Regions from separate parts of the Halonatronomonas betaini genome, predicted to be linked through region 1. Evidence: riboswitches for the same ligand, from Rfam matches in the RefSeq annotation. Region 1 holds a riboswitch; each other region holds the start of a gene.
What was found. Region 1 has a riboswitch for cyclic di-GMP ahead of I0Q91_RS07745 (hypothetical protein). Riboswitches for the same ligand answer to the same signal wherever they lie in the genome.
Positions count from the first base shown of each region.

Region 1 (11,198 bases):
AGATTAGCGTTTCCAGTCAAACCACCATCAACATTGGCAAGACCTAATAGGTGATGAACACCAAATCCAACATAAAATGACTCCCAGTCAGCAATCATCTCATCAAGCTGCTCAGATCCAATCTGCTCGGATATATCTTCATAAGCAAAGCCCCTGGCATATCCAGTATCAACAACAGCTCTGGCATTAAACCTGGTATTATCCAGCCTCAAATCAATCGATGGCTCATCATCAGTCGCCATTCCTTCTAAGATAAACTCAAAGACCTCTTTATCAATAGTGGCTGCAGCATAAGATTTCAATCCAGTTCGCAAGCCCCAATCATTCCGGCCAAAGGCCAGACCAGAATTCAACTCAGCCCCAACACCTAAACCATTATCACTAATAGATTCTAAAATATTTCGTTTCCTGGAATCATCAAGATAAGCATTTAAATTATCAAAGACCTGATTAAAAGTCCAGGCATTATTGAAAGCTCCACCATAAAATGGATTCAACTGCAGAGCATAATCATAATCAGTCAAACTCAACATCGCCGGATTCCTGTCAATATTATCTGTCTCCCCAGGAAAGAGGGAGACCGGTGAATTTGCACTAACTGACACAGAAGCAACCAACATAATCGCTATAACTAAAACAACTAATTTTTTCATCTCTGTCTACCCCCTTAATCCTGAGAATTAACTCTGACTGTCACATTCGACCACATCTTCAATTCAATTCTATCATTCGTTGAAAATCTCACCGGTTCATCTTCATCTATAGGTATCTTTATTCTAAAGCCAATATAAATTGGGCTCTCTTCAGTTAAGGCCTCAATAAAGTCTTCATCAAGTTCTTGCTGATAACGATATCTCTGATTATCTTTTTTAAGATTAATCAATCCAGAACTATAAATGCCCTCATTTCCATCATCATAAAAATCATCTTTATCAACTTCATCTCCCCTGATAAAGATTTCAATCTCACCACTCAATGGCAACTCATTAACTATCTCCTGAACAATCTCTACCGATCTCAAATTATTACTTAAAGCATCCCTGGTATCTTCATCCAGATCAAATTCTTCAGGTTCAGCCCTATAAATAAAATTATCCAGGTTCTCATCTGCCACAAATTCAAACTCCAGATAAAAATTCATTTTTGCATTGGCTTTAATTTCATTATCCCCTGGATATATTATAAATTTATCATCCTCATTAATAGCTTTTATTCCATCAATTTTAATAGTTAATTTCTCTGGCTGATCATCACTATCAAAAATAAGATCAAATAAATCATCAATTTTACCTTCTGGCAGCTCACTAACTTCTCCAGCTTTTAACTTAAAATCATCCACCTCAACTTCTTCTCCATCCACATCAAATACAAAACCATCAAGTTCAAAGCCTAAACCGTCAATATCTGAAGTCAATTCAATCAAAAACTCAAGCCCACCTGCAGAAGGTTTAATGTAATCGCTAAAATCATCAATATCAAGATCAGTTAAATCAATTTCCTCACTAAATAGTTTGTCATTACCATTTGATTCAATCTCATCATTAATTAATTTAATTGCGTCCTCCGCTTTAACCTCCCAGGCCAAATTAGCAGGATTAATCCCAATTTCAAAATCATTTAAATCGCCAGGAAGAGTTCCACTAAATTCAATTTTACTATCAGACAACTCCTGTAATGTCATGCCAGCAAGGTTTATTTCACCATCTTTATTAGTTTCTCTATCATCAATAACAAGCTTAATATCTTCAAAAGTCAAATCAGAATCTATTATTTCAAATATTAATTTACTATCTTCTTTAAAAACAATATCTTCTGCATCGATTACATCAGAATCAAAAGCAAAATCATATTCTAAATTAAAATCTTCAATTCTAATATCCCACTCAAGATCCTCATCAACCCTTAAACTAACTGAATAATCTCCATCTTTATCGCCTTCTAACTCCACAATAGTAAAGATGATTTCTATTTCAATCTCATTATTATCGTCAGCAAATTTATCTTTATCTATGCTAACTCCATCAAAACTAAAAGTTCTACCATCGATCCGATCTAATTTCTCTCCTGCAAACTCAATCTTCACACCATCATCTGATAACTCAAATTCCTCTGGTATCTCAACAACTATACTTCCATCAGTAAATTCAAGATATTCAAAACCATCGATATTAGTCAATTCACTTACATCAATTTTTTCAGTTTCATCAACCTTAAATTCAGAGTTTAAATTATCCAGTGAGCTAGCATCAGCATTACTCTCTAAATTTATATTATCAAAACTTACATCATCCAGGTTAAATTCAACACCATCTAACTCAGGCTCAAACTCAACAGGTTCAAACTTAAAATCATCAATATTGATCTTTTCATTTATAATTTCTCTATCATCTTCCTCTAATAGGCTAATTTTAAAATTCCCATCTTCATCAGTATCTAAATCCTCATCAAACTCCTTAGCCAGTTCCTCCCCAACATCAACATTTGTCGCCGGCAACAACGGAATCGAAAGATCCAGATCCCATGAAGGCCCGGTTGCATTTTCAACCTCATCAAGCCCACTCTGCCAGTTATCACAGCCAGTTAATCCAACAACTAAGATAAGTACAAAAACCAGCAACATCGTCTTCTTAAACTTCATCATTTTCACTCCTCTTTATGTTTTTTTGATTAAGCTAAATATATTTCTGCAAATTTTTAAATAAAACTTACATATTATAAACTCCTTCTATATTTATTGTATAATACCTTTTTACTATGTTTTTAAAAAATAAAAGTTACTGTAAAATAGCTACAGTAACTAATAAAATCTAAAACTCATCGCAGCCTGGCAATCATCGATAAACCATCTTTAGACCCATAGCTTTGCGCCATTACCTTTCAGTAATTTTGCCAAAATATTTAGTTCTATGCCCTGTTATTAATATTCGCCGTCATCATTAAATATCCTGCAAAAACATAAGAAAAAATACCTATTTAAAGTATTTTACTGATTATTTTTTATCACTAATAAAATTCAGTCCACCCCTACAAACCCTTCAAAGATTTCATCCAATCTATACACTTAAAAGTCTTCTCCGTCACAATAAACCTTTCACCTTCAATATCATCCTCAATGTAACCATTTTCTATAAAAGGACTCATTAAACTCTTTAAATAAGCCAGTTGAATATCCCAGCAATCATCAAAAACTTCTATTATATATTTTTCGAAAGTTGAAATATCATAACCATCAAAGGCTTCAAACCAGAGTTCAAATATCCTTTCCATCTCTTCTTTTTCACTATCAGTAACTGAATCTTTTTCTAATAAACTAACTAAAAAATCATCAACATACAAGACAGAATTTTTATATGAGTAACCCTCAGTCATAAATAGTTCCTCAGGATAATAATCGTTAGAAAATAAAAAATTAATAAAACAAGTTTTAATTATAGTCGACAGCCAGTTAAAATCTTTCTCTGGCAAAGCACTCAAAGATTCATCATCACAATCCATCTCTTCCAGATACATCAGACCACCTGCCTGCTCACACTCAATCCCCCGCAGGTAATTATCTGTCATCAAAATTAAATAACCATCTGACATCGCAATTTTCAAAAATTCATCTCTGGCAACCCTATTGTTCATCATATCCTTAACTTCTTTATCTCTCATCGATATTGACCCATTATCAACCATCTCTATAAACTTATCTTCAACAAATCGCATCAATTCATTTTTCTCCATATAAAATATATTATTCATCTTAATCACCTCTTAATTTTATTAATTAACTAACTATTACTCTCCATATACTCCTGCCTAACCCCCCATTCGCAACCTCAATATCATTCAAAATTTTTACGCCATAATATATTTTTCATAATTAGCAATAATTTCAAACTACCACCCTATTATATTAGATCGTGAATTATTTTGCAACTATTAATTAAACTTTTTACCAGTTGAATAAATATACAAAAACTCCTCTCCAGACCCCCTCCACACCCGACTCTTACCAAGTCCTATCTCTTTGCATATTTCACAAAGTTTTTATACATTAAATATACATGTAAAATGAATATTATGCATTAAAATCTCAATATATGAGACAAAAAAAGCCGGCAGCCCACCAGGGCCACCAGCCATTATTAAAACAATATTATATTTAAACTCAAATTCTTATTCAACCAACTAATTCATATAGCTTACTGAGTTATCAACTCAAGAGGTACTGGAACAAATTCATCAACCTCTTCGCCATCAAGAAGTTGAACTGCCATCTCAATTGTTAATCTTCCCATTTCATGAGGCTGCTGAGCTATTGTTGCAGCTAAAGTACCTTCTTCAATAGCTGTTAAAGCATCGCCAATAGCGTCAAAACCAACAACCATAATCTCATCAGTTAAACCGGCGGCATCGATTGCCTCAATTGCACCAAGGGCCATCTCATCATTATGGGCAAATACAGCATCAATATTCTCATGAGCCTCAAGTAAATCTTCCATAACACTCATACCCTGAGCTCTATTAAAATCGGCAGGCTGACGGGCAATTATTTCAATACCTTCAATTTCATCCATAACTTCATTAAAACCTTCGCCTCTTTCTCTAGCGGCTGAAGTTCCTGGAATACCTTCAAGTTCAATAACTCTACCTTCATTATTTAGCATCTCAGCCATATATTCGGCTGCCATTCGGCCACCTTCAACATTATCAGATGCAATATGAACTGCTACATCAGTTTCAGCGCCTCTATCAACAGTAATAACAGGAATATTCATCATATCGGCTTCTTCAATAGCTGGAACAATTGCATCACCATCAACAGGATTAATCGCAATCAGATCCATTCCCTGAATTACTAAATCCTCCACGCTGCTCATCTGAGTTGCAGCATCATCACCGGCATCAACAACAGTCAGATTAACTCCTAATTCTTCAGCAGCTTCTTCAGCACCATCAGCTAAATCAACAAAGAACGGGTTATCCAGAGTTGAAATCGCTAGACCAACATCATAGGCTTCAGCAGCACCAGCAAAACCTGCAACCAGCATGAATGACATAACAACAACCAGAGCAACTAACTTTTTCATTTAATATTACCCCCTTTTAGATTTTAAACTATTTATATTATCTTAGTCCCGGTGCTGAAGACTATCCAGCAAGACCGCAACCAGGATAACCAGACCCTTTGCCACTTCCTGATAAAAGGAAGCAACACCTAACAGATTAAGACTATTATTTAAAACTCCAATAATCAGCGCACCAATTAAAGTTCCGCCAATCGTACCCTTTCCTCCAACCAGGCTGGTACCACCTAAAACAACCATAGCGATAACATCAAGCTCATAGGCAACACCTGCTGTCGGCTGGGCTGAATTAAGCCTTGAAGTTAAAATTACACCACTGACTGCAGATAAAAACCCACTAATTGCATAAACCTTTATTTTAATGCTATCTGTATTAATTCCAGCAAGTCTGGCAGCCTGTTGATTACCTCCAACTGCATAAATATATCTGCCAAAGGTAGTCTTATTTAAAACCAGATAGCCAATTACTAATATCACTGCAAAAATAATTACTGGAATTGGAACCATACCAACCCTGCCACCACCAATAGTCCTAAAAGCAGGATCAAAACCAGAAATTGGCCTTCCTCCGGTATATACTAAAACCAGTCCTCTGGCAATACTCATCATTGCTAAAGTAACAATGAAATCAGGTAATTTAGCTTTAGAGATCATCAGCCCATTAAAAAGCCCCAGACCGGTACCAACTGCAAGACCAATTAAAACAGAAAGCACCATACTGGTATCACCGGCCATCATTCCAGCAGTGACAGCACCAGAAAGAGCAAGAATCGAACCAACAGATAAATCAATACCCTGGGCCAGAATAACCATAGTCATTCCAACAGCCATAATCCCCATAATTGAAACCTGTCGGAAGATATTTAACATATTCGGTAGTGTCAGAAAGCGATCGCTTAAAAAAGACATAACAATAACCATCGCCAGAAGGCCAATTCCGGCTTTAAATTTATCTAAAAACTGGAGAATGAATTCTTTATATTTATCTTTCTGTTCGTTACTTGCATATTCCACTATCAACTACCTCCTGTTGCCAGATTCATTATCTTCTCCTGAGTAACTTCACTACCATCAATAATTCCCTGAAGTCTGCCATTATAAATTACTCCAACCCTTGAAGTCAAATTCAAGATCTCTGGCAATTCAGAAGAAATAAAGATAATTGTAACACCTTCAGCGGCAAGTTCTTCCATCAACTTATAAATCTCATGTTTAGCGCCAACATCAATACCTCTAGTCGGCTCATCCATAATAATCAGTTTAGGGTCAGTCGATAAAACTCTGCCTAGAATAACCTTCTGCTGATTACCTCCACTTAAATTCTTAATCAACTGCCAGGGACCAGGGGTCCTGACATCTAACTTGGAAATAAAATCCTTAACCAGGTTCTTCTCTTTCCTTTTTGAAATAACTCCCCTGACAAAGGTCAACTGCTCAAGAATTGAAAGACTCATATTTTCACCAACTGAAAGCTCAGGTATAAGACCTTCATCTTTTCTATTTTCAGTCAGATAATAGACACCATTATCAATTGCATCTCCAGGAGATTTGATATTTAGTTTTCTGCCTTCTAAATAAATATCTCCAGACCGCTTTTTATATAAACCATAAATAGCTCTGGCAATCTCAGAACGTCCGGATCCCATCAAGCCTGCCAACCCAAAGATTTCACCTTTTTTCACCTCAAAAGAAACATCTGAAATCAAACCTGGCACTGACAGATTTTTAACCTCAAAGATAGGCTTACCTTCATCAATTTTAAAATCTGGAAATCTATCTTCAACATCCCGGCCAACCATCTGCCTGACAATCTCGTCTCTGTCAGTATCAGCCACAGCCTGTTCTTTAACTTTATAACCATCTCGTAACACAGTTACCCGGTCACAGATCTCAAAGATTTCTTCAAGGTGATGGGAAATATAAATAATCCCAATCCCCTCTGCTTTTAAATCCTTAATCAAATCAAAAAGAATTCTAACTTCCTGCTGAGACAGAGAGGATGTCGGTTCATCCATTGCAATAATCTCAGCATCCTGAGAGATAGCTTTGGCAATCTCAACCATCTGCTGTTTACCAATAGTCAAGTTTTTAATCTTTTTGTTAATATTTATCTCAATACCCATCTTGTCAAAGATCTTTTTAGTATCAGCCTTCAATTTTCGCTTATTTATCCAGCCACGACCAGGCTCCCTGCCTAAAAAGACATTCTCAGCAACTGTCAGTTCTGGAATCAACTCTAACTCCTGATGAATTATTGCCAGACCAGCCGCCTGAGCCTCTGCCGGACTCTTAAATCTAACCTCTTCGCCTTTATAAAATATCTTGCCCTTTTCATAATCAGGGTGGATTCCAGTCAAAACCTTCATCAATGTTGATTTACCGGCACCATTCTCACCGACTAAAGCATGGACTTCGCCTTTATCAACATTAAAATCAACTTCTGAAAGAGCCTGCACACCAGGAAAGCTTTTGCTAATATTCTTCATCTCAAGCAATTTATTAGCCATTAAAAGGTCACCCCGGCAACTAAAATAATATTGGCAAAGGGCGAACATTCACCTGTCCTGATAACTGCCCTGCAATCCTCAGTCATCCTTTTAAATTCCTCATGGCTAACAAACTCTGGTTCTATTTCCTCAGGTAATACAGCCAGTGTCTCATCAAGAACCACTGGATTTTCAGTCTTTATCTCCTCAGCCATTATACCTGCTTCAATCTGATATTCAGAGAGAACTGACTGCAAAGTTTCAACAAAACCAGGCAGGCCACAACTTACTGCCAGATCAATCTTCTCAACGCCAGCAGGAACTGGCAGCCCTGCATCAGCAATCACAATTTTATCTTTATGACCTAAATCTGCAATCAGGCCACTTAAATAACTATTTAATAATACTCCTCTTTTCATCTCACAGACCTCCTATCATTCAGACCTGGAATTTAAAAATTCTGCAAATTCAGCGCTGGAAAATAAAGAACTCTGAGCCCCAGGCCGACTAACTGCTGCCGAACCATAATAGATGCCCTCTCTTACAGCTTCTTCAGGCTCAAGCCCTTTATTTAATGCAGCTGCAAAGGCTCCAGCTAAAGCATCACCGGCAGCTGTTGTATCAACAGCTTCAACCTCTGGAGCAGCAAAATCTTTCTCACCTTCAGCATTTATCAGCAAAGCTCCCTTATCTCCAAGCGTTACAATTATATTTTTAACACCTCTAGTTAAAAGCTGATTACAGGCTGCTTCAATTTCAGCTGATCCAGTCAACATCTTAAGTTCAGTCTCATTTGGCAATAAATAATCTACCCTCTCTAAAAGCTCATCTGGCAGCTCCTGAGCAGGGGCCGGATCCAGAATAACTGTCGTACCAGCCTCTGCAGCAATTCTGGCAGCTTCCATTACAGCCTCCAGGGGAATCTCAAGCTGAAGCAACAGGATTTTAGCCTCCTGTATTTCTGTCGCTACCGAGCGGATATCACCATTATCAAGGGTTCCATTGGCCCCAGGAATAACTATTATATGACTCTCACCATCATCAGTAACAAAGATGTGGGCCGTTCCTGTTTCAGTATCAGCAGTAATCAACTCTGTCTCAACACCCTGGTGATTTAAATTATCCTCAAGGGACTGACCAATCTCATCAGCTCCTCTGGCTCCAATAAATAGTGGTCTGGCGCCTAAAAGTCCTGCAGCTGCAGCCTGATTGGCACCTTTACCACCAGGATGTCTGGCAAAACTCCTTCCAGTTAGTGTCTCTCCAGGTTCAGGTAATCTATCACAATTAATCACAAAATCCATATTCATCGAACCGATAATTACTATTTCAGCCATAGCTTCCCTCCTCTAAACCCTTGCAGTAGAGCCTCTTCTAACCAATTTAGTTTCCAGGATCTGGTCTGCAAAGAAATCCTCTTTATCCAGGCTTCCTTTTTTCTGTTTAATATTAATCAGATCAATCAACATCTTGCTGGCCTGTCTTCCTAACTTATATTTTGGCTGGGCCATCGTTGTTAAAGCAGGATAAACCAGGTTGGAAATCGAAATATTATCATGGCCAATTAAAACTAAATCCTCTGGAATTCTAATCTCTGCATGGCGGCAGGCCTCCAGGACCCCTAATGCCATCATATCATTGGCTGCAAAGATTGCTTCAGGTAAGTTACCGCTAGCGATCATCTGCTCCATAGCCTCGTATCCAGACCTCTTACTAAAATTACCTTCAAATATCATATCTTCAGCCAACCTTAAATCATTATCTAAAATAGCTTTTCTATAACCATCTTCCCGGTCCTGACCTGGCACAGTCTGTAAATCTCCTGTAATATGAGCAATCTCCTTATAACCTTCATCTATCAAAAACTGAACTGCCTTATAAGCAGATTGTTGATTATCAATCATTACCGCCGGATATATTGAATCAGGTATCTTCCGGTCTAACTGCACAACCGGTATATTTCTGGATTCCAGCCGTTTTAAAATATCTCTATTGGCCAGCGAAAGGGAAACAATCAAGCCATCTACCCGCTTTTGCAGCATCAAATCAATAACCTCTTGCTCCTGCTCCAGTTTATTATCTGTACTTGAAAAAATTACAGAATAAGAGCTGTCCTGGGCCTGATCTTCAACGCCTCTGGCCACTTCAGGAAAATATGGATTATTAATATCAGGTATAATCAGTCCAACCGAATAGGTCTGATTAATAACTAAACTCCTGGCCATACCATTAGGTCGGTAATTTGAATCTTCAATAACTTTTAAAACTCTGGCTCTGGTCTCATCATTAACATCAGGTTTCTCATTTAAAACCCTTGAGACCGTAGTTACTGAAACTCCGCACCTTTCAGCTATATCTTTAATTGTAATATTCTCTCCTGCTGCCATTTATATCACCTTAAAGTTATATATTTAACCGATAACAGGTCAGAATTCAACCTCTAAAACTCTAAATTAACCTTCTCTAACCCTGATTGAAAAGGTTACCGGTAACGTTTTCAATAACATTATATAATATTCTTAATATTATTTCAAGAACAAATTTTTATAAGAATCTATAGATTTTATTAAATAATCAGTCACAAATTTAGCTAAATAACCCTTGACATAATCTAAATTATTAGCTAAAATAAAATCAATTGCTGTGAAAGTAATAATTATCACAAACCGAATATTATATTTAATTTCTGCTTTTAGAACCCAAAGTCTCACATAAATACAATAGTTCTTCTTAAGGAGGCTAACTAATGATTGAAGTTAGTATCTGTGTTGGTAGTAGCTGTCATCTTAAAGGTGCACCTGAAGTCGTTAATATCTTCAAAAAATTGCATAAAGAATATGAGCTTACTGATAAGGTCCATCTTAAAGCAAGCTTCTGCCAGGGTCACTGTACCAATGGTGTGGCAGTAAATATTGATGGAGAAACAATAATTGGTGTCAACCCGGAAAATGCTCCAATAAAATTTAAAGAGTATCTAATAGAAGGTGATTCCAGTGGAAGTATTAATTGATCAAAATGTAAAATGCCAGGACTGTCACCGCTGTATTCGAGAATGTTCAATCAATGCAGTCGGAGTTGAAGATGAACAGGCCTGGACAATCACCGATTTCTGCATCTATTGTGGCCGTTGTATCAATGTCTGTCCCCAGGGGGCTCCTCTTCCCCGGGATCAATCCCAGATCATTAAAAATATACTATCAGGAGACAGCAAAACTGCTCTATCCCTGGCACCTTCTTTTTATGCCAACTATCCAGATAAGTCGCCAGAAGAACTGGCTGGAGCTTTAAAAGAAGTTGGTTTTGATATTATTGCCGAAACTGCCCAGGGCGCAGAAATCCTGTCACCAATGCTAAGCCATGAAGTAAGAACCAGAAAGCAACCAGTGATTTCCAGCAGCTGTCCAGGAGTCGTAAATTTGATCGAAAAACATTATCCTGAATTAATACCAGACCTCTCTTCTCTTTTATCACCGGCCCTAATCCATGCCCTGTATTTAAAAGAGAAATATAGCCAGGATCTTAAAGTTATCTTTGCTGGCCCCTGTCTGGCCAAAATTGATGAAGCCCTTAATGGCAATTCCAGTATAGATTACATTCTAACCTTTAAGCAGTTAGATAAAATCTTAAAGGATACCGGTTC
Region 1 is NZ_JADPIE010000004.1:39,431-50,628, reverse strand. Features, by position in the region: gene I0Q91_RS07750 (DUF5723 family protein) at 1-653, opposite strand, end outside; gene I0Q91_RS07745 (hypothetical protein) at 668-2,641, opposite strand; cyclic di-GMP riboswitch class I at 2,816-2,901, opposite strand; gene I0Q91_RS07740 (hypothetical protein) at 3,025-3,744, opposite strand; gene I0Q91_RS07735 (D-ribose ABC transporter substrate-binding protein) at 4,188-5,075, opposite strand; gene I0Q91_RS07730 (ABC transporter permease) at 5,118-6,041, opposite strand; gene I0Q91_RS07725 (sugar ABC transporter ATP-binding protein) at 6,089-7,579, opposite strand; gene rbsD (D-ribose pyranase) at 7,579-7,977, opposite strand; gene rbsK (ribokinase) at 7,993-8,895, opposite strand; gene I0Q91_RS07710 (LacI family DNA-binding transcriptional regulator) at 8,908-9,945, opposite strand; gene I0Q91_RS07705 ((2Fe-2S) ferredoxin domain-containing protein) at 10,305-10,568, shown strand; gene I0Q91_RS07700 ([Fe-Fe] hydrogenase large subunit C-terminal domain-containing protein) at 10,552-11,198, shown strand, end outside.

Region 2 (11,198 bases), on a different contig from region 1:
GTTGAATTCACCGATTATGTTGCCCCAAACCTGGCATTAGATGATGGCAGTATAGATTTAAACTTCTTTCAGCACGAGCCTTATTTAAACCAATTTAGTTCTGATCATGGCCTTGATTTAGTATCAGTTGGAGCTATCCATGTTGAACCGATTGGGCTTTATTCCAATAATTATAATGATATCGATGATTTGTCTGAAGGAGCACTTATCGGGATACCTAATGATCCATCCAATGAGGGCCGGGCATTGATATTGCTCCATAATGAGGGATTAATTGAACTTGAGGACCCTGAAGACTTAAATGCAACCCCTCTGGATATAGTTGATAACCCGCTTAACCTTGAATTCAGGGAGTTAGAGGCAGCATTATTGCCAAGATCCCTTGATGACCTTGATGGGGCAGTTATCAATACAAATTACGCTTTAGAGGCTGACTTAAACCCATTAGAAGATTCTCTGATTATTGAAGGCGATGAATCACCTTATAGTAATGTCTTAGTCGTAAGGGCCGAAGATGAGGAGGATGATGATAGGATTCAGGCCCTGTTAGAAGTTCTCCAGAGTGAAGAGATTAGAGAGTTTATCCTGGAGGAGTATGAAGGTTCTGTTGTACCAGTATTTTAATTAGATAATTGGCCACAGGGTAAATAATCCTCCCTGTGGCTTTTTTAATATTTACTTTAATGAATGACCTGGACCAGTAGCTGGAAAGCGATCAATTGTCTTCAGCCGGGCTGGAATGCAATGACTACAATCTACCGGATTTTCATCTGTACAGATTTTATCTGGATATAATTGATAATTTGCCCTGTATTCTCTCGGGGTAACATTAGGCATCATTACATTAGCACCTTTCTGGAGAGCCTTCTCTCTGCCCTTGCTATCAACAGTTCCTAAAGCTGTTGTTGCTGGTAGATGGGCTTTGGGCAGAATTATTCTTGTTAAGGCCAGCATTTTTAAGGTCAGTTCAAAAGAACCGTTATCTTCACCAGCCAGCGGGGTGTTGGGGTTCATTAAGAATGGGCCAAGCCCGACCATATCTAAATCCAGCTTTTTATAGAGCCTGAGATCATCTGCCAGGTTCTGGACTGACTGATCCGGCAGACCAATCAGAGAACCACTTCCTAATTGATAGCCTGACTCTTTAAGCCAGTATAAATTATCTATTCGATTCTGAAAGTTCCCGACAGGATGCAATTTTTCATATAACTGAGGGTCAGAGGTCTCAAAACGGAGCAGGTATCTATCGGCTCCAGCCTGACGCCATTCCTGATACTCCTCTTTAGTTCTTTCTCCTAAAGATAATGTTATAGCCAGGTCAGTCTTTTCTTTGATCTCTTTAACTATTTCAGCAATTATTTCCAGGGTAAAATGATTATCTTCCCCGGATTGGAGAACAACTGTACCGTAGCCTAATTCTTCAGCTGTTAAGGCTGCTGAAATAATTTCTTTCTGGCTTAAGCGGTATCTTTCTGGATTTTTATTTTCTTTACGAAGTCCACAATAATAGCAGCTTCTGTTACAGTAATTTGAGAATTCTATAAGGCCCCTTAAGTGAACACCATCTCCATGATATTTCTGCCTGATTTCATCAGCAGTTTTAAAAAGATTCTGATTATAGCAATCATTGCTTAGAATTAATTCAAGATTATCTAAAACCTGGAGTTGATCATTAAAATTAATTGGCTGCATAATTGATTTCCACCTCATCTAAAAAGGGCTGGATAGCTCGATCCAGTATCCCCATCTTCCAGGCTATCAGGATACCATAATTAATGACTGGTACTCTCGCATTCCTGGCATCTCTAATTCTGCTGGTAACTTCCTGTTGATTGATCATACAGCCACCGCAGAAAACGGCAAGATCATATTTATCAATCTCTGCTGGAAAGTCCTGTCCTGCATAATGGGTAAAGTTTAAGTTTCCTCCTGCTATTTCTTCAAGCCAGCCTGGAATTTTTACTGTTCCTATATCTTCATGGCGTTTCCGGTGGGTACAGGCTTCCGCAACCAGAATTTCCATACCAGGTTTTAATTTCTTTAAGTAATTTACTCCCTGGAGATAGCTATTTAAGTCTCCTTTATACCGGGCAAATAATATTGAAAAACCAGTCAGGAGAATATTATCAGGAACTAATTTACTTACCTGGGCAAAGGCCTGGGAATCAGTAACTGCCAGTGCTGGAGGTTTTTTCAAATTTACCAGGGCAGATTTAATTGAATCTGGTCGGACGACTAAAACCTGGGCTCTATTATCCAGAATTCGTCTTAAAGTCTGCATCTGAGGCAGAATCAATCTATCCTTTGGCGCCCCACTATCTATCGGAATTATTAATAGAACCAGATCGTCTGGCTGAATTAGATCCCCGATTAATCTCTTTGCCGCAGCTTCTAGATTATTATTTTCACCGGCCAGTGAAGCCAGGGCCTTTAGAATTTCTTCTCGCTCATTATTACTATAATTTTCAGCTATAATAATTTTTTCTGGAGAGAAATCACCAAAGGCTGCTGATATCTCAGCTTTTGAAAGATCGAGATTATCTATATTATTAAAGATAATCAAATAAGGGATTGAATTCTCTTCAAGCCTGGAAATAAGGTCTTTTTCATATTCTAAATCTTTCAGGTTATTAATTATCATCAGGGCCAGATCTGTCTTTCTGATAACTCTGAGGGTCTTCTCGACCCTTTTGCTGCCTAGATTGCCTCTATCATCAATACCAGCAGTGTCGATAAAAATCACCGGCCCTAAAGGCAGAACTTCCATGGATTTATAAACAGGATCAGTTGTTGTGCCTGGTATTTCTGAGACCAGGGCCAGGTCCTGATCTGTTAAAAAGTTTATCATCGTTGATTTACCTGCATTTCTTTTGCCAAAGACTGCTATATGGGGTCTTTCAGCTGTTGGTGTTGAATTAAAAGTAGAGGTCATATTTATCATCCTTTAATTGGTCTAATTTATTACTGATTTTATTTGCCAGTGCCTGATTTTTCTCTCTGACTTCATTGATTTTTTGATCGATTAATTTAAAGCCATCAGCCTGTAACTGTTCTGATCCATAATTTATTAGATATTCTGCCAGGGTTAATAATGCATTGGCCTGGCAATAGGGTTTGATATCTCCTAGTTTGGCCAGTTCCATGAAATCTCTGCCTGTCCTGGCCTGCCGGTAACAGGATGTACAGAAACTTGGCAGATAACCTGCCTGGACTGCCTCTGTAACAATCTCTTCTAAATTTCGGTTATCATAGAGTTTGAACTGGCCAGTTTCTTCAGCCTTATCGTTATAACCACCTGGAGAAGTACAGGAGCCAGCACTGATCTGGGAGATGCCATATTTAAATAGCTTATTTCTTAACTGGACTGGCTCTCTTGTAGAGAGAATCATGCCTGTATAGGGCAGGGCCATTCTAATTATAGCTATCAACAGCTTAAAATCATCATCGCTGACTGGATAGGGGGCCTCTTTGATTTTAGCGCCAGCAGCTGGTTTAAACCTGGGCACAGAGATTGTATGGGGACCGACTCCATACTTTTTATCAAGATAATTGGCATGTCTTAACATGGCCAGAACTTCATATTTAAAATCATAGAGACCAAACAAAACTCCGATGCCATAATCATCTATTCCACCTTTAACTGCTCGATCCATAACCTCCAGCCGCCAGTCGAAATCCTGCTTTTTCCCTGAAAGATGCATCTGATTGTAGGTTGGTAGATGATAGGTCTCCTGGAAACAGGTGTAAGTTCCAATTTTAGAGTTAGAAACCCTTGCAAACTCCTCTTCTGTAAGTGGGGCTATCTCAAGGTTTATTCTTTTGACTTCTTCTCCTGGATTATCGCCATCAACTGCATAGATCTTATCAATCTTATCTAGAAGATCGTCAATATTAGAAGAATTCCTCTCACCTGTTAGAATCAGCAATCTTTTCTGGCCTGTATTTAATAATTCTTTAACTTCGTTCTTAATCTCTGATTCTGAAAGTTCTTTTCTGTTCAATTCTTTATTTGGAGCCCGGTAACCACAATAGAGACAGTTATTACTGCAATAGTTATCCAGATATAAAGGAGCAAAAACTACCAGCCTTTTGCCATAGATCTCCTCTTTGATTTTACCGGCAGTTTCAAGCAGTTTCACGATTTTTTTAGGGCTTTCTATCTTTAAAAGCCTGGCCACCTCTAGCTCATTTAAACCTTCCAGCTTTAAAGCTTTAGTAATTATCTGCTCAAATTCATTAGCATCTGGAGGATTGGTATCTGCAAGGACCTGTTCTATATTATTTAGCTCTAATATTTCTCTTAATGGTTTAGTCATTGATATCACCGACTTCTACTGAAGTAAGAGTTGATTTGATTGAAACTCCTGGCAGATTACCGATTTTACCTGTCATCCCAGCCACCTGGTCTGGGGTTCCTTCAACTATTAATGATAACATAGAGAGATTATATTCCCTTGAAGGTATCCCCATCCGGCCAAGGATTATATCTCCATAATCACTTAAAATCTTATTTAGTTTTTCAGCAACTTCTGTTCTATCTTTTATAACTATCCCGACAACACCAATTCTTTTAGAATTACTCATCTTCCCACCCTTTCATGTGAAAATTATAATATTATTATGTAAAAGAAAAACCCTGTTGGCTAACAGGGCGGGTAGAGTATAATATATGGTAGACTATTTACAGAGATAAGTCTCTGCAATTATAAACCGATATAAATCGCAAAGCCTGGATATCTAAAGACATAGATAAGACATAGATATCCCTGAAAATAGAGCCATAAGAATATTTCTACCCGATCCGGCGGATTGCTCCCCCTGAATCCGGAATTATTTGTGATATTTATATCATGTATTTATATTATAACTAACTATTATCAATAAGTCAATAGATATTAAAATATGTTCTAAATACAAGTATGTAACTTATTATGTGATTTTAAATATTAAATAGGTAATATCATCATCATTGTCACCATCACAAAAACTAGCAAAGTCTTTATTTAATGCTTCAGCTATTTTTTCAATTGACATATGAGTATTCTGGCTTATAATTTCATTATATTGATCACTGTATCTTGCTTTTGTATTAGTCTGCTCGCTAAGGCCATCAGTTGATAAAAATATTATTGAACCTGAAGATAGGTCAACTTTTACATTTTTATAATCAATTGCATCTGATGATATCATTTTTGAAATAGGCAGGTTTCCAGCAGGAAGTTCTTTAACAGCTTCATTAAAAATAACTGGTGGTATATGAGAGCCTGCACTACTATAAACCATCTGGTTTTCTTCAGTATCAATAATTCCAAGATTAATCGTTACAAAATAATCATCAGGGAAGTTTTCTTCCAAATTCTGTTCATAAATAAACTTCAATAATTCTTTAGGATCTGGTACTTTATCAGCAGGGAGAAGTTTTACATAAGTATTAATTGTACTTTTAACAAAAGAACTCATCATCGCTGCATCAAGGCCATGTCCTGTAATATCAATAATATAATATAACAGTTTGTTATCACTAAGTTTTATAAAATTATAGAAATCCCCACCTATTTCATTTGCAGGTTTATAATAGGCATAAATATCAAGACCATTGAGCTTAGGTAAACTAATCGGCAATCTCTTTTCATGTAAATCTTTTGCATTATTTATTTCCTGATCAAGTCTCTCTTTAGTTTTCAATAGCTTAAATTCTGATGCTTTTCTTTTTGATATGTCTTGAATAAACACAAATTCATGCTCTTGATCTTTATAGCTAAAATACTGACTTGTTATTTCAACTGGAAAACTACTTCCATCTTTTTTTATAAAATTTCTTTCATAAGTTATACTGCCCTCTTCTTTTATTTTATTCCAAAATTTATTTCTAGGAACAAATTCCTCAGTAAATATAAAATTTGCTACAGATGAACCTATAAACTCTTCTTTTGAATAATTTAATTTAGTAAGTGCTGTCTGGTTAGCATATTCAACTTTTCCTTCAGGTGATACCCTCAATATTAATAGATCTGCGTTATCAACAAAAAATTTATTCATTTCAAGTAATTTTTTCTGTTTTAAATACTCTGTTATATCTCTATAAAAACTTACAGACCCATGGATATTATTATTGTCATCTAACATAGGATAACTATATACTTCTAGTTGCTTTGTTTGATTACTCTGTTCTATGCTAGTAATTGTTTTTTCTACTCTACCTGATTTAAAACTTTCTTCTGAGGGGCAGCTTTCACATCTAGTTTCTGAATCTTTTAAAACTTGATAGCAGTTCTCTCCGATTAATGATTTATCTAAAGAATACCACTCTTTTATTTTTGAATTGGCATAGCGAATTCTAAAATCAGAATCTAAAACTATAATTCCATCCTGGATACTTTCAAGGGTGCTACTAAATAACAGATTCTTATCTTTGATTTTTTGTTGAGAATAAACTCTATTTAAAGCTGATTTGGTACTGGCAATAAGAATTTCAGCCAGTTCTAAATCTCTCCTGTTAAATGCATTTTTTTGTAAAGAAACGGCCTGAAAGACCCCGATACCACCAATTGGTATAGTTATAGCTGATTTATAGCTATTTTTAATTGGATTTGCATCAGGCTCTTTTGCTGAATCTATAGTCAAATAACTTTGATTATTTTTATAAGCTTTACCTAAAATCCCATGATCTATAGATACATCTTGCAATTTTATTTTATCAGAAGTTGCAATTGCAACTAATTTATCATCTTTAGCTAATCTAATACTACTTAAGTCTAGAGACAAAATGTTTTTAGCTGAATTAAGGGTCTTTTCACAGATCTCTTTTTCATTATTTATTTCATGAAATTCAACTGCAACTTTATTTAACTCTTTAATTTTTAATTCCTGGGTTTTTCTTTTAGTTATGTCATAAATATTACCGTGCCAGATTATACTCTCATCATCCAGTTTTTCTGGCATTGCAATAGATTCTATCCATCTTACATTTTGATCTGGCAAAATAATCCTTAGCTCTTCACTCCAGACTGAGAGGTTTTTGGCAGATTTATTAAGTTCCTGGACTATTCGATCATAATCTTTATTATGAACATAAGAAAGAGCCTTATCAGGATTGTCTTTTGTTTCTTTATAAGAAATGCCTAAAAGTTCTTTTATACCTTCTGAGATATAGGGAAAAGTATAAGAATCATCAGGAAGTAATTTGAATTGATATGTCATCCCTGGAGATTTATTAACTAGTTTATCTAATAATTCTTTTAATTGCTCAATTTCTTCCCTACTTTCTTGATATGCTATATTTTTAATACATTCAATTATCCTAATAATATCGCCGTTTTCATCAAAGATTGGGGCAGTAATTGATTTTATATAGGTATCCTTTTCAGGAATGTACTTTTCAACTGATTCTAATTTTTTACTCTTTAGAGTTTGTTTTGCTGCACAGATATCACATTCAGAATCTCTTCCTATTAATTCATAACATTTTTTACCTACAACTTTTTCCTTGGATAAATCTAAATAATCATAGCCTGCCTGATTATACATATCTATAGTATGATCTGGATATTGAATACCTATAATTTCATCAACACTATCGATAATTTTTTTAAAAGCTAAATTATTATTCATGCCAGTAACACCATCCTATAGCTATAATTTAAAACAGATTCAAATATTAAAGCTGTGTAACAATACTTTGATAATTTTCGAACATTTTAATATAAAAAAAACTGGTCCAGGGACCAGTTGATTGATGCTTTGAATTTCTAAAGCAGCAACCAGGCAGTCTTATTAAGACATAAGATCCAGGGTTTTGCGTCCCTGTTTCACAACAGGTTTGCCAATATTTGCATGTTGACTGGTACTATAGTACCATCAATATTGAATAAAGTCAAGATATTTTTTCTGCATATACAAATAATCTTTAAAATAAAGTAAATTTTATTAATACAGCAGATCAAGATCAGGTTTCTCAATACAGTAATACAGAGACCAGATGCTAAGATGCTGTGAAATCGTAAGCAGCAAAGCCGGATATGATCTAAAATATAATGCTATTGCCCATAAAAGCAAGAAGGCAAATTGATACATGGCATTATCTGTGTATTTAAAAGCTCCCTCTTTGACCAGTCCCATCTTCCGATACTTCACCCTAAAATGATCGCCACCTAAAGCCCGAATTAAGCCAAAATATCTCAGGACTGACCAGAGTGTATAGCCAGCCGGAATTATAAGTAATATGGCCAGAAATCTGGCAAAGAACAAATTAATATTTAATGTATTCTGACTGGCTCTGGCAAGAGCCATGACGGTAAATGGACGGGCAGCTAAAAACGGGAAAAAGATGATCCCCCAGACCAGTAAGTCCAGCCGGCCAAACAGCCTGGTAAATAAAGCCTGCCCAAGCTGCAACCTAAAAACCAGAGCTACAATAATTTGATGGAAGAAAAATACCATTATTCCAAGTATAAGCCAGGTTCTATCAGATTGACCTAGCCAACTTCCCTGACTTAAAGCTGTTTCTGCTAAAAACCAGGTTATTGCAGCTATAATTATTTGAAATACCAGATGGATAAACTGGCCCTTAAAAAGATAGTTTAATGAGGAAGCTTCTTCAATGATAATTTTATCTGGTTCCATTAAAATCCCCCTTCTATATTTATAGCACTTCTATCTTCTAGTTACTAAAGCAATCGTCTCTGACTGATTTGAATAACTCTTACCAGTCAGATCAGAATAAAATTCATGATCTTTAAACCCATGGCTATCCAGTAGTGTTACTGCTGAATCCCTGGTATAAAAATGATCATAAATTCTATATAAGTTAATCTCTCCAGACTCAGTCATTACAATAGTCTGATCCAGAAAAGTATCATTCTTTTGATAGAGGAAGGTTTCTGTCAGTGCAAGGTGGGGCTCAGGATGCCAGAACCCTCCGTCATTGATTTCCCAGCTCCTTCTTGTTGAGCTTTCATCTCGATTCTTATCTGAAAAGACATCAAAAATAAAAAGGCCTCCAGGTTTTAATGCCTGATAAACCCTATTTAAAAGGTGGTCTCTTTCTTTATCTGTCAGAGCCCCTAGATCACAGTAGATCAGCATAATTACATCAAACTCTTCCTGATAATCGATCTCTAAGTAGTTCTGATAAATATATTCGATCTCTAAACCCTCTGCTGCAGCCTCTTCCCTGGCATAATCTATCGATCTCCTGGAATAATCAATCCCGGTAACTCTGTAGCCAGCCCTGGCCAGCTCAGCAGCGTATAATCCAGGGCCACAGCCAAGATCCAGAAGTCCTGTCCCATGAGCATGATCAGGCAAAATCTCTTCAACAAGCCAGTTAATTGAGCTGGAAATCGTTTCAAAGTTCCTGCTGGCAGCATCACAATCAGGATCAAGGTGAGCATTAAGCATCTGTTTAGAGATATGCCAGTCGTCCCAGAAATCTAGATCAGACCTTGTAAATATCTCCGGCTTCTTAGAAAGTTCTAGCAATTTTTTGATATTCATCTTTATCTCACTCCATAATAAGTTATTTTTGAAGATACCTTTCCTCCAATCTCTCCCCGGTATCTCCTCGGTACCACCCCAGTACCAACCCAGTATCAACCCAGTACCAACCCAGTTTCAATTCTATTACAGCGTATCTTTGATTAAATATTATCCAAATAATGATTTGTACCTGAATATATTCAGGTTAAATATTAGATTATTACAGTTATATTATATAATTTTAGACTGGAAAAGTAACCACCTATTCGTATGGCTATTGATATTGACTTAATTGATTTAATATGATATATTAAAAATATCAATGAACATAAATTAAATTCATTCATACATTATATAATTGGAGGTGGCCAGAATGCCCAAGGCCTTTAGCGAAGCTGAAAAGAACATGATAAATGATAAGTTGATTGAGGCTGGTCAGGAATTATTTAGCAGGTTTGGCCTTAAAAAGACTGGAATCAAAGATATAACTGAAGCTGCAGGAATCTCCCAGGGCTCATTCTATTCATTTTACAGCTCAAAGGAGGAATTATATTTTACAATTTTAGAGGCAGAGGAAGAAAAAATCCAGAAAGAAATATTGGATTCGAATATTTTTAAAGGCGAAATTACAGCTCAAAGCTTTAAAGATTTTCTGATGAAGGGTTTTCAGCTGATCGATAAAAATCAACTGATCAAGAGGCTATATCAAAATCAGCGAGAATATCAGCAGATAGTTAGGAAACTACCTGAAGAAAAAATTGAAGATCATATTAAAAGTGATACTGAAAAATTAATGCCCCTTATCACCTCTCTTCAGGAGAAGGATAAAATGATCGAGGAAAAACCAGAAGTTATTTCAGGTTTATTGAGATCTCTATTTCTTTTAACCCTCCATCGTGAGGAGATTGGCGAAGAGATCTATCCTGATACGATTGAACTTTTAATTGACTTAATTAGCAGAGGATTAATCAAGGAATAGGAGCTGATTTGATGATTGAGGTTAAAGATTTAACCTATAGTTACCCTGGTGCTGACAGGCCGGCAATTAAAGATTTGAATTTCAGGATTGACAGAAGTGAGATCTTTGGCTTTTTAGGGCCTTCAGGGGCTGGAAAAAGCACAACCCAGAAGATTATTACCGGTATTCTAAAGGATTATCAGGGCTCGGTGCAGGTCAATGGCCAGGAGATTGCTGGCATCAAAAATGACTTTTTTGAAAATATCGGGGTATCCTTTGAGCTGCCCAATCTTTATAACCGGTTTACTGCCAGGGAGAACCTGGAGTTTTTTGCCGGGCTATTTGCAAAGGAATGCGAACCGGCTCTTGAATTGCTCGAGCTGGTCGGCCTGGCTGAGGTTGCTGATGAACCAGTCAAGAACTTCTCCAAGGGAATGAAGATGCGGTTAAATCTCTGCCGGGCCTTTTTAAATAAACCGGCTATCCTTTTTCTGGATGAACCGACATCAGGCCTGGACCCAATGAATAGAAAAAATGTCAGGAAACTGATTCAGGAAAAGAAAGACCAGGGCCAGACTGTCTTTATTACCACCCACGATATGCTGGCAGCTGATGAACTCTGTGACCGGATAGCCTTTATTGTCGATGGGAAAATTGCAATTATTGACTCCCCACGAGAATTAAAATTGCATCATGGCAGAAAGCAGATTGAAATTGGTTACAAGAATAACGGAAACCTGATTGAAAGCCAGTTTGATCTAAA
Region 2 is NZ_JADPIE010000001.1:395,006-406,203, reverse strand. Features, by position in the region: gene I0Q91_RS02070 (MetQ/NlpA family ABC transporter substrate-binding protein) at 1-624, shown strand, start outside; gene hydE ([FeFe] hydrogenase H-cluster radical SAM maturase HydE) at 676-1,692, opposite strand; gene hydF ([FeFe] hydrogenase H-cluster maturation GTPase HydF) at 1,679-2,932, opposite strand; gene hydG ([FeFe] hydrogenase H-cluster radical SAM maturase HydG) at 2,916-4,316, opposite strand; gene I0Q91_RS02050 (TM1266 family iron-only hydrogenase system putative regulator) at 4,309-4,584, opposite strand; gene I0Q91_RS02045 (PAS domain-containing protein) at 4,930-7,611, opposite strand; cyclic di-GMP riboswitch class I at 7,753-7,834, opposite strand; gene I0Q91_RS02040 (methyltransferase) at 7,927-8,622, opposite strand; gene I0Q91_RS02035 (class I SAM-dependent methyltransferase) at 8,653-9,495, opposite strand; gene I0Q91_RS02030 (TetR/AcrR family transcriptional regulator) at 9,851-10,456, shown strand; gene I0Q91_RS02025 (ABC transporter ATP-binding protein) at 10,468-11,198, shown strand, end outside.
Region 2: another riboswitch for cyclic di-GMP. It lies ahead of I0Q91_RS02045 (PAS domain-containing protein); the one in region 1 lies ahead of I0Q91_RS07745 (hypothetical protein).

Region 3 (11,198 bases), on a different contig from region 1:
AAATTTTTGAAATAAAAAACCTTTTTGACACAGAAATCCAGCGGAGAATTTACTGCTCAAAAAGGCCTCTCTAATATCTCAACCTAAATATTTAAATTTTTTAACAATTTACTTGCTCAAATTATACTATAAGTATTATTTATTTGTCAAGTCTTTAAGATTTTTGCTATCCAATATATTTGATGTTATATTATATTAATAGAAATAAAACTTATTAATTGGAGGAAAAGATGAATTATCAAGAGATAGCAAAATCATATAATTTAGATGAAAGTATTAGTAAAATATTAATAAAGCGAGGCTTTAATACCAGAAAGAAGTTAAATGATTTTTTTAGTCCTTCTATAGATAAACTTCAGTCTTATAATGATATTCCAAATATAGAAAATGTGATTGACTTATTAAAAGAACATATTGAACATGGCTCAATAGTTATTTTTTGCGATTTTGATTGTGATGGTCTGACATCGGCTGCTATTCTTTATAAGGCAGTTAAAAAATTTGATTCTAGAGCTAATATCAAAATATTAAGTGGTGATAGATATCGGGATGAATATGGGCTTTCAAAAAAATCAGTTGAGTTAATCAAAAAAGAATTAAAGCCATCACTGGTTATAACCCTGGATTGTGGTATCTCTAATCAGATAGAAATAAATGAGTTAAAAGATGATAATATTGAAGTTATAGTTATTGACCATCATAAAAATGACGATTTAGAGAGTTTGAAAATTTTAGGTGATAATTTTATAGATCTAAAAGTAAAAAGTGGGAATTATCAATTTAAAGAATTCTCTGGAGGAGGAATTACCTGGAGAGTAGGTCAGGCTTTATTAAAGGAATCATTTGATGAGGTTCTTGATCTTGTAACTCTTTCTACTGTCGCAGATGTTGTTCCACTTGTAGGTGAAAACAGATATATTGTTGCTGCCGGTCTAGAAAAATTTTGTTCAGGCGATATAAATCCTGGCCTGGATAAATTAACTTCTTTTTTGTGCCAATCACCTGAAGCAATTACTGCTTCGGATCTGGGTTATCAGATAGGTCCAGCCATTAATGCAACAGGAAGACTGGGATCGCCTGAGCCTGTTCTTGACTTACTTTTATATGAAGAAAGAAAACCAGCCCAAGATTTAAATCAACTTGCTCATCAATTAATTTCAAATAATGAGAAACGAAAAGAATTAACAGATAGAATAATGGAGATAGTTGATAAGAAAATCAAACCAGAATTGAATGTGATTTTGGTTAAGGGTAAAATTTTAAGGGGGCTAGTTGGTTTGATAGCCGGCAAACTTTCTAGCAAATATAATAAACCAGCTATTGTTATTGATAGTCAGACCTTAAAAGGAAGTGCCAGAAGTATTGAGCCTTTTGATATTTATGCGAATTTAAAGAGATGTCAGCAAGAAGGTATGTTAGAAGAAACTGGAGGTCATAAGCTGGCTGCTGGTTTAAAATTAAAAGCTGGAAGATTTAGAGACTTTTTTGAAAAAGTTAATCAGCTAGCAGAAGGTATTGAGTATAAAAGGGAGACTTACGATCTTGAATTAGATTTAGATAGGGTTAACTCAGATTTACTTGATAGTCTATACAGACTTGCTCCCTTTGGGCATAAAAATAGACATCCTGTTTTTTTATCTAAAGATGTTGAAATAGATAATCCTAATTTAATTAAAGAAAGACATTTAAAATTTGAGTCTAATGATATTGAAAGCATAGGATTTTATATGGCTGATAAGTTTGAGAGAGTTAAATCTGGTTATGCTGATCTCCTTTATCAGCCAGAATGGACAACATTTAGAAATAGAACTTATATTAACTTGATAGTTAAGGATATTTATTAATAATATAATTAATTTAGCCTATTGTTTTTTATAATTATTCATATTATAATTATTTACAAATAAAATATTTACCTGAGATAAAGGCACTCCTGTCGAAAGGCAGGTTCGCAAAGCTAGATACCCTGATAAACAGGGTGGTTCGGCTACCGGAGGGATTAATTTACACTACTCTTCGGAGTAGTTTTTTGTTTTTTATGGGCTTTTTTAAGGAGGATATTATGAGAAATATCAAAAAAATTGTGTTTTCTATCATGGTTTTATTTGTTGTTTTTGCAATTACAGGCTGTTCTTCATCCAGTGATATAGTTACTTTTACCGGTGATAGACCTGTTAGAGGTGAGGTTAGTGGTACAGTTGTTGAAACTTTCAGTGACGATAACCCTGTAGAAGATGCCAGGATAGTGAGAACAGACAGTAACTCAGTAACATACTCAGAAAGTGATGGTAATTATAGATTAGAAGATGTTGATAACAATACTGAAATTACAGTAACAAGAGACGGTTATGAGCCTGTTTCAAGAACAGTAGAAGTGGAAGAAGATGGCCAAACAATTAACATAAATTTTAGATTATATAAAGAATATAGTGAAGATGATGAATCAGATAGTGATAATGGAAATGAAGAAAGTACAATAAGTGCAGATTTGCTATTTGAATTAAACTGGCAAGAAGGTGTCGAGGACCTTGATGCACACTTAATAGTTCCAGATAGTAATGATTCCAGCCAGGAAGGTTATCATATTTATTATCAGGATCAAGGTTCTAGAAATAGTTATCCCTATGCTGAACTTGATCAAGATATTTTAACTTATGAGAATAATGAACCTGAAACTATTCGGATTGAAAGATTATATGAAGGTCGCTATATATATTTCATTAAAAACTTTTCAATGTATGATTCAGATAATCGAGAAGATGTACCAGAAATAAGTGATTCTGAAGCAATGGTTCGCGTTCGTGAAAACGGTGAATGGACTGAATATGAAGCTCCTACAGATGAAAATGGAATGCACTGGCATCTTTTTGATATTATAGTTGATGAAAATGGATATGAAATAGATTATATAAATGAATTTACCGATGATGAACCAGGGTTAGACTAGAATTTTTAATAAAACCCCTATTACTTAAAGAGACAGGTTAAAACCTGTCTCTTTACTTTTTTTTTATTAATTTTTCAATCTTTTAGTGGAGATAGGATAATTCAGGCAGTTAGAAATGCAGTTAAATAATTTAGATAAATTAATTTATTAAAATGAAACCTGTAGAACCTAGGTTCTACAGGTTATGGTAATTAATATTTTATCGACTAACCATTATTAATGTTTCTCCTTCTTGCCACCATACTTCAAGAATTTCATCTTCATAATTGACTCCTGCTTCCAGGATAATCATACAATGAGCATATCCTGCTTCACATGCATTAACAGAAGCATATAAGATATCATTAGATTTAACCTGGAAAGTTTGTCCTCCAGGGAAATTTAAATCAGGATTTTCTCCAATCCCTGAAAGATCAACCATCAATATCTGTTGTAAACCAGACCCAAAATCAAATGAACCTACTAACAATGTTCCAGCTCCAGTACATCCATAATCTGCAAGCTGTGGAATTAATTCTACCTTATCAACTAATAAAGACTGTACTCTGGTTGGTAAGCCTCCGCCTCTTGTTACAATTGCATAAGAATCTATAGCGCTGAACACAAAGACAATTCCAATTATGAAGAGAAAAAGAATAAATTTCTTCATAAGATTTACCTCCTAAATGCAAATGTTTTGAAGAAAATATTACATACTGGTTAAAACTAAATTGCCAACCTCCTGCCACCAGACTTCAAGATTTTCCGGAGCAAATACTTCTCCAGGTTCTAAAACCATCATTATATTAGAAAAACCTTCTTCACATGGTTTAACAGATGTATATATTTTATCATTATACTTTATATCAAATGTCTGGCCTCCAGGCACTCCTAAATCAACATTCTCTCTTAAGCCAATTAATGAAATCATTATTATATGCTGCTCACCTGAACCAAAATCAGCAAGACCTACCATTGCTGAACCTTCTGCAACACATCCATAGTCTGCATATTGAGATACGAGATCTATTTTTTCAACAAGCATAGCTAAATTATCATCGACAATAACAGTTCCTCCACCATTAATAGAGACTCTCTCAATAGCTAATACATTGCCATTTAAAAATGCTACAATCCCTAAAACCAATACCAGTATAATTACCTTTTTCATTTTTGTTCCCCCCCTTGGAATAATTAAATATAAAGTCTTTAGAAATCAATATATTCTGACAACTCTACGCGCAAATATACCATCCAGGGGCAGACTCTTCATAATTTCCAGACATATATATTACCATATTAATTATACCATCCAATTAAAGGTAATCAGTCATATTCAGGTCAAATCCAGGTCATTTTTTAGTCAATTCTTAGTCTTATTTCAGTCATATATTTTGATATTTTGTTTGAAATATTATATTATAACTTTAGGTTAATAAAATCCAAAAAGTTAGTTTCTGGAGGGATTAATTATTAAAGATCCTAAAAGAATAGAAGATCAAAACGTAGAAAGAGATAAATCAATTCCTTTTATTATTACAAGTTCATATTTTTTATCATTTCTTTTTATACGCTTAGCAGTAATAATAGCAGGCTCTGCTGGAAGTGCTGCATCCCAGGCGGTTAAAGATGGTGAATTAAGGTTTTATGTAGGCACAAATGTTGTTTTATTTGGTTATCATATTCATCATCTGTTTTTTGGTATATTATTAATATGTCTGGCCGGCTGGTTTGCTATTGTAGGATCTAATTATTTTAGTAAAAGGGATACTGCATTGATGTATGGAATTGGAATGGGTTTATTTATGGATGAAATTGGCCTGCTTTTATCCTGGGGAGATTATTGGTCCAGTACAACTTATATTCTTGTTTTATTGCTGGCTGGTATTTTCCTTAATATAGTATACTTCCCGGATTTTTGGGCAGATGTAAGAGGGCATTTATCATATGTAAATCCAAAGAGAATGACATCGTTAGGTGCTGGTAAGAGCTTTGTATTAAGGAGGGTTGATATATTGGCAGAAGAGACAAGTAATACTAGTAGAGTTAGTTTAACATTTTCAGGAATACTATATATAGCAGTAGGTGTTTTGGTACTGGCTTTTCCAGACCTGGTCTATTATTGGGTAGCAGGTGGTTTTTTGTTACAGGGTCTAAGTTCACTTGTACAGGCCTGGAACAGTTAAATATAATTATTTTTGCCTGGCAACATGCCAGGCAATTTTTATGTTATAATAATTCTATAAAATGTAATTGAGGTGTAAAAAATGGAATCTGAATATAAATTAAATTCACCTATCTTTTATGTTAATCCTAAAGCCTATGTATTCGGTAAAGAACTTTTAAAGTTTGCAAAAGAGGCAGATAAAATATCAGCGAGATACGATATACAGATAATTCTTTCACCACAGACAACAGATATTCGCTTGATTTCAAATAACACAAATCATTTATTAATCTTTGCCCAGCATATTGATCCATTAAATAAAGGGAGAGGACATGGTTTAATTCTTCCAGAAGCAGTAAAAGAAGCAGGGGCACAAGGAGTTGTTTTAAATCACGGGGAATATCAGCTTAAATTTTCACAGATATCCAAAGCTATTAATATAGCTAAAAATTTAAAATTATTAACCCTTGTTGCTGGAGAATCATTATCAGAACTTGCTGCTTTATCCAGATTGGATCCAGATATTATTCTTGCTGAGCCATCAGAATTGATAGGAACTGGAAAAAGAAGTGATGAGAACTATATAAAAAAGTCCATTAAAATTATTAAAGATATTGATCTTGAGGTAAAAGTAATGTATGGAGCTGGAATAAGTTCAGGAGAAGATGTTAAAGATATAATAAGTTTAGGCTCTGATGGTGCTGGGGCGGCCAGTGGAATTTTTGAATCTGATAATCCAATAAGAGTACTAGAAGAATTTATTTATGCAATGAATAAATTGGTTTAAAATTTAGTTTGTTAATGAAATTATTGACAGGAAATTATTTTTATGATAATATTCAATAATAATAAAGATTACTAATAAATAAGATGAATTAATAATTTTAAACATATCATTTATTATAATAACGATTTTTCAGGAGGTGAAGCCACTTTTGAAATCATATATTCTTAAAAGACTAATTTCTTTAATCCCTGTGATTATTATTGTTGCCATAATTACATTTTTTATAACTAATTTAATGCCTGGAGACCCAGTTAGAGTTATTTTAGGAAATATGGCAACAGAAGAACAGGTTATACAACTTGAAGAGCAATTAGGATTAGACCAACCTTTAATATATAGATTTATAGATTGGTCAGGAAATATTATAAGAGGAGATTTAGGAGATTCACTATATTTAAACTCTTCAGTTAGAGTAGCAATAATTAGTCGGCTGGAACCAACTTTTTTAATAGCTTTAATGGCTCAATTCATGGGAGGAGTTTTAGGGCTTTTTTTCGGTATCCTGGCTGCTGTAAACCATAGAAAGATATTAGATCAACTTTCAATAACAGTTTCTCTTTTAGGAATTTCTGTCCCGAGTTTCTGGCTTTCAATTATTCTTATATTAATTTTTTCTGTATGGTTAAGATGGTTTCCAGTAAGTGGCTATGAGCCTTTAGCAGAAGCGGGCCTTTCCACCTTTAGATATTTAATTTTACCGTCAACTGCTCTGGCTTTTATGCAAGCTGGAATTATTGCGAGGATAACACGAAGCTCAATATTAGACACATTTAAGGAAGACTATATTAGAACTGCCAGGAGCAAAGGGCTTTATCAGAGAACAATAATAATAAAGCATTCATTAAGAAATGCAATGGTACCAATTATAACGGTAATTGGTCATAATTTTGCTATACTTTTAGGTGGCACCTGGATAATTGAGACAATATTTTTTATACCAGGAACTGGTTACCTTGCTATTAATGCTATCATGAGAAGAGATATACCTGTTATACAGGGTTGTATTATTTTTGTTGCCTTAATTTATATTACTGTAAATTTATTAGTAGATATAAGTTATGCTTTTTTTAACCCCAGAATTAAATATAGTTAAGAGGGGTGATATTTTTGTTTTTCACAAACCTTAGTAAAGTCATTAAAAAAACAAATTTTAAAATAGCACTTATAATTATAATAATCATGTCTTTTCTGACAATTTTTGCTCCAGTAATTACTGAATTTAGTCCACTTGAGAACAATAGCAGAAATAGGTTACAAAGTCCATCATTAACTCATTATATGGGTACTGATGAATTTGGAAGAGATATTTTTGCTAGAGTATTATATGGAGCAAGAAATTCAATTCAGGTAGGTATCTCAGTTGTTTTTCTGACAATAATCTTTGGTGGGATAGTAGGTATAATCGCTGGCTATTATTCAAAACTAGATAATGTAATAATGCGAATATTAGATGGACTTATGGCTTTTCCAGGTATTATAATTGCAATCTCGCTTGCAGCAATTTGGGGAGGCGGTAAATATAATATTATTATTGCTTTGTCATTCTCATACTTTCCTAAAATGGCCAGGATAGTAAGATCATCAATTCTTAGTATAAAAGACTTAGAATATATAGAATCAGCTAAAGCCATTGGTGCCAGTAACTCTCGAATAATATTCAGGCATATTTTAAAGAATTCAATTTCTCCAATTATGGTCCAGGCTTCATTTAATTTCGCCAGAGCTATTTTAGATGAAGCCGCTCTAAGTTTTTTAGGAGTTGGAATAATGCCACCTAATCCAAGTTTAGGCGGTATGATATCAGATGCAAGATCATTCCTGTCAGTAGCCCCATGGATAATAACATTTCCAGGTATCTTTATTGTAATTATTGTCTTGAGTTTTAATTTGATAGGAGATGGTTTAAGAGATTTATTGGATCCTCATTTACAAAATAACTATTAATTATGGAAGGGTGACCAACATGGAAAAATTATTAAAAAGAGGGATGTTTTTATTTCTGGTATTAATGCTCACAGTATTATTAATCCCTAATAGTGCAGAAATAGTGGAAGCCAGTGAGCATGAAGACAGGTTTGGAGGAACCATGAATATAGCACAGAAAATGGCAGTCTCTCATCTAGATAGTGATAACTCCACTGACTGGCTTATTACTTCAATGATGAATCATGTCTATGAAGGACTCTTTGAATTTGATGAAAACCTAGAAGCCCAGCCACATCTGGCTAAAGATTATGAAATAACTGATGAAGGCCGCAAATATGTCGTTGAGTTAAGAGAAGGCGTTTTATTTCATAATGGTGATGAGATGACAAGTGATGATGTTATAGCTTCATTTAATAGATGGCTTGAAGTCAATGGAGCTGGAAGTACTGTTGCTCCTTATTTTAAAGAAATAGAAAGGGTTGATGATTATAATCTAAACTTTATATTTGAAGAACCATATGCTCCTTTTATAAATATTCTTGCCTCTCCAGTTTCCAATCAGAAATTTGTTGTAAGACATCAGGATATCATTGAAGAATTTGGTTCTGATGTTATTACAGAACATATTGGGACAGGACCATATAAGTATGTAGACTGGATTCCAGATAGAAATTTAAGACTTGAAAGATTTGAAGATTATCAACCAAGCCCCTTAGAACCGTCATATTATTCAGGAGAGAGAATTCCTTATATAGAAAATGTAGTTTATGAATTCATAACTGAACCGACAGTTAGAGTTTCAGGTGTTCAGACAGGTCAGTTTGATTTTGCAGAAGAAGTGCCAACTGATCAATTTGAAATGTTTGAAGCTAACCCTGATATTGAGCCAGTAGTTATTTATCCAGATCAGATGGCCATGTTTATAATGAATAATGCTAAACATCCTTTTAATAATAAATATGCCCGCCAGGCAATGGTGTATGCTCTAGATTTAGAAGAGTTAGGTTATTCAATGATAGGTAATCCAGAATTCTGGCGCCTTGAAGCCTCACTCCACGAAGAAGGTAATCCATGGCATAGCAGCAGAGCCGGTGAGGGTATTTACAATAATTATGACCCAGAAAAAGCAGAAGAACTATTAGAAAAAGCCGGTTATGATGGAACACCTCTGGTTATCTTAAGTGGCCAGGATGATAGAGTAGAGCGCCAGGGAGCAATAGCAATCAAAGATCAATTAGAAAAAATCGGAGTAGAAGTAGAGCTGCAACTCTTTGATAGACCAACAGTTGTTGAAAGGCGGGCCAGAGAAGATGGCTGGAATATTCATTTATCGACATTTTCCAAAATAGTACCTGATCCTCAGATTCATCAGGGCTGGACTGGTACTAATAAGTGGATTTTAAACTGGGATGATGAATATTCTGCACAGATGGATGAGATCTTTGCCAGAATGATGGTAGAAACAGACTATGAAGCAAGATATGAGATAGTCGAAGAATTTTATGATTTTATGTGGGAGACAGTCCCATACTTCAATATGTTAGACTTTAGCAGACTGAATATAGTAAATAGTTCAGTCCAGAATTTCCAGGAAGCCTGGCAGCCCTTTTTCTGGAATATCTGGTTTGAATAAAAGATGAATTAAAGCTAATTAAATCTAAAGAGACCAGCCCTTATTGGGCTGGCCTTTTTATATGCTATAAATGAAAAAAGCCATCGGTTCAACCAATGACTCCTTCCAATCTATTCCGAAAAATCGGAAGATAGATATAATATACTATATTAATTACCTAATGTCAATAGTTTTTTTAATAGTTATTATCTTCAGAATCAATTAACCTCTAAAGGTATCTCAATATTTTCAATACTCAAATCTTCTGGAGAGACAACAACATCAATAATAAAATCGCCAACTAAATTAGTTTCAACAGGTAGCGAATCTCTCATTATTTTGAGAGTATATTGACCAAGTGGAAGATTGCCTATATAGAAACTGCCATCGTTTCTGGTAAAGACAGTTCGATTAATTTCTTCAACTTTTACCTCAATCCAGTATAGAGGCAATTCGTCACTAACTTCAAAATCAGAAGTTTCCTCATCAATAACAAATTGGCCGCTAATTGAACCGTATTTGGTTAAGCCATACTCAACATAGATATTTTCATTTTCTCTTAGCTGAATCAGTTTATTATCTGTTACAACTCTATAATCCTCTGGTAGATCTCTCAAATCAACGCCAACTTCATATAAGCCTGGCCTGATATTTTCAAATATAAAGTAGCCATCTTCATCAGTATCACTCCGTGATCTATCTCTAAAAAGAGTAACTCCCTCAATCAAAGGATCATCTTCATCTCTAACTCCATTCCCCTGCAAATCAAGATAAACAACTCCTCCAATAAAAGAGTCATGGTTTCCACGGTTATATTTCTGCCCTATTACATCATCTCTTGCAAAACCTAAAACCTGACTCAGTGAAAATGAAATTTCATGGATAGGATTATCGCTGGTTCTTGAAGAATACCTTCTGCTTAAACTGATAGAACCCTCAACCCCGGAGAAGAGATGTCTGATATACTCTATTTTTGCTCTTTGCTGGGCAACTTCTCTCTCACCAAAAGGAGCAATATATTCAAGGTCAAGCTTAAATCTCCAGTCATTTTCCGGGCTCCTATAGTCTAAACCAGTCTTTCCACTTAAATAACTTTCTTCTGGCAGATAAGTCCTCTTAATACCGGCATTTAAAGTAATAGTTCTAGGCACATTATATCTAATAGATAATTCTAACTCATGTTTATCGCTACTACCATTATCACCGATCTCAGTTTCAGTAGAAGCACTGGCAGTTATAAAAGTATATTGCCCGGTTCTTAGTCTGGCCCTTAAGTCAACCCCATAAATATCATTAATTCTTTCACCTTCGAACCAGATAAAAGAAGTCTTAACATCGCCACTTAAAACTAGATTATCAGTTATATTACTGCTAATATTAAAGTTCAGAGAAGCTTCATCTTCTCTTTTATTAACTGGTTCAAGCTGCTGATCAAAAAAATCTATATCAGAGAAGATATAAATCACTTCCCCGCCAACCCTTGAGGAACCAATAAAAGCCCTACCCTCAACGATTATATCAAACCAACTTCTTCCACTCTCGGTTAAATCAATATCATCCCAGTCCACCTCTAAGCTCTGCTGGCCGATCTCAGTAGAGATTGTAAATGAATTTCTGGCCCTGTCTCTATAATCAAAAGCCAGATTAAGCAGACTCATATCAAAATCTTCCATATCAGCAATAGACCTGATATTATGGAGATTCAAATCCATCAGCCAGTTTTCAGAGATATCATGCTGGAGATTAACCATTAAATTCTGGCCGGCATCTGCCTTAGTAT
Region 3 is NZ_JADPIE010000002.1:277,695-288,892, reverse strand. Features, by position in the region: gene I0Q91_RS04465 (single-stranded-DNA-specific exonuclease RecJ) at 231-1,844, shown strand; cyclic di-GMP riboswitch class I at 1,917-1,995, shown strand; gene I0Q91_RS04460 (carboxypeptidase-like regulatory domain-containing protein) at 2,063-2,947, shown strand; gene I0Q91_RS04455 (hypothetical protein) at 3,147-3,596, opposite strand; gene I0Q91_RS04450 (hypothetical protein) at 3,636-4,097, opposite strand; gene I0Q91_RS04445 (hypothetical protein) at 4,705-5,112, shown strand; gene I0Q91_RS04440 (triose-phosphate isomerase) at 5,194-5,880, shown strand; gene I0Q91_RS04435 (ABC transporter permease) at 6,029-6,973, shown strand; gene I0Q91_RS04430 (ABC transporter permease) at 6,988-7,824, shown strand; gene I0Q91_RS04425 (ABC transporter substrate-binding protein) at 7,844-9,439, shown strand; gene I0Q91_RS04420 (MSCRAMM family protein) at 9,637-11,198, opposite strand, start outside.
Region 3: another riboswitch for cyclic di-GMP. It lies ahead of I0Q91_RS04460 (carboxypeptidase-like regulatory domain-containing protein); the one in region 1 lies ahead of I0Q91_RS07745 (hypothetical protein).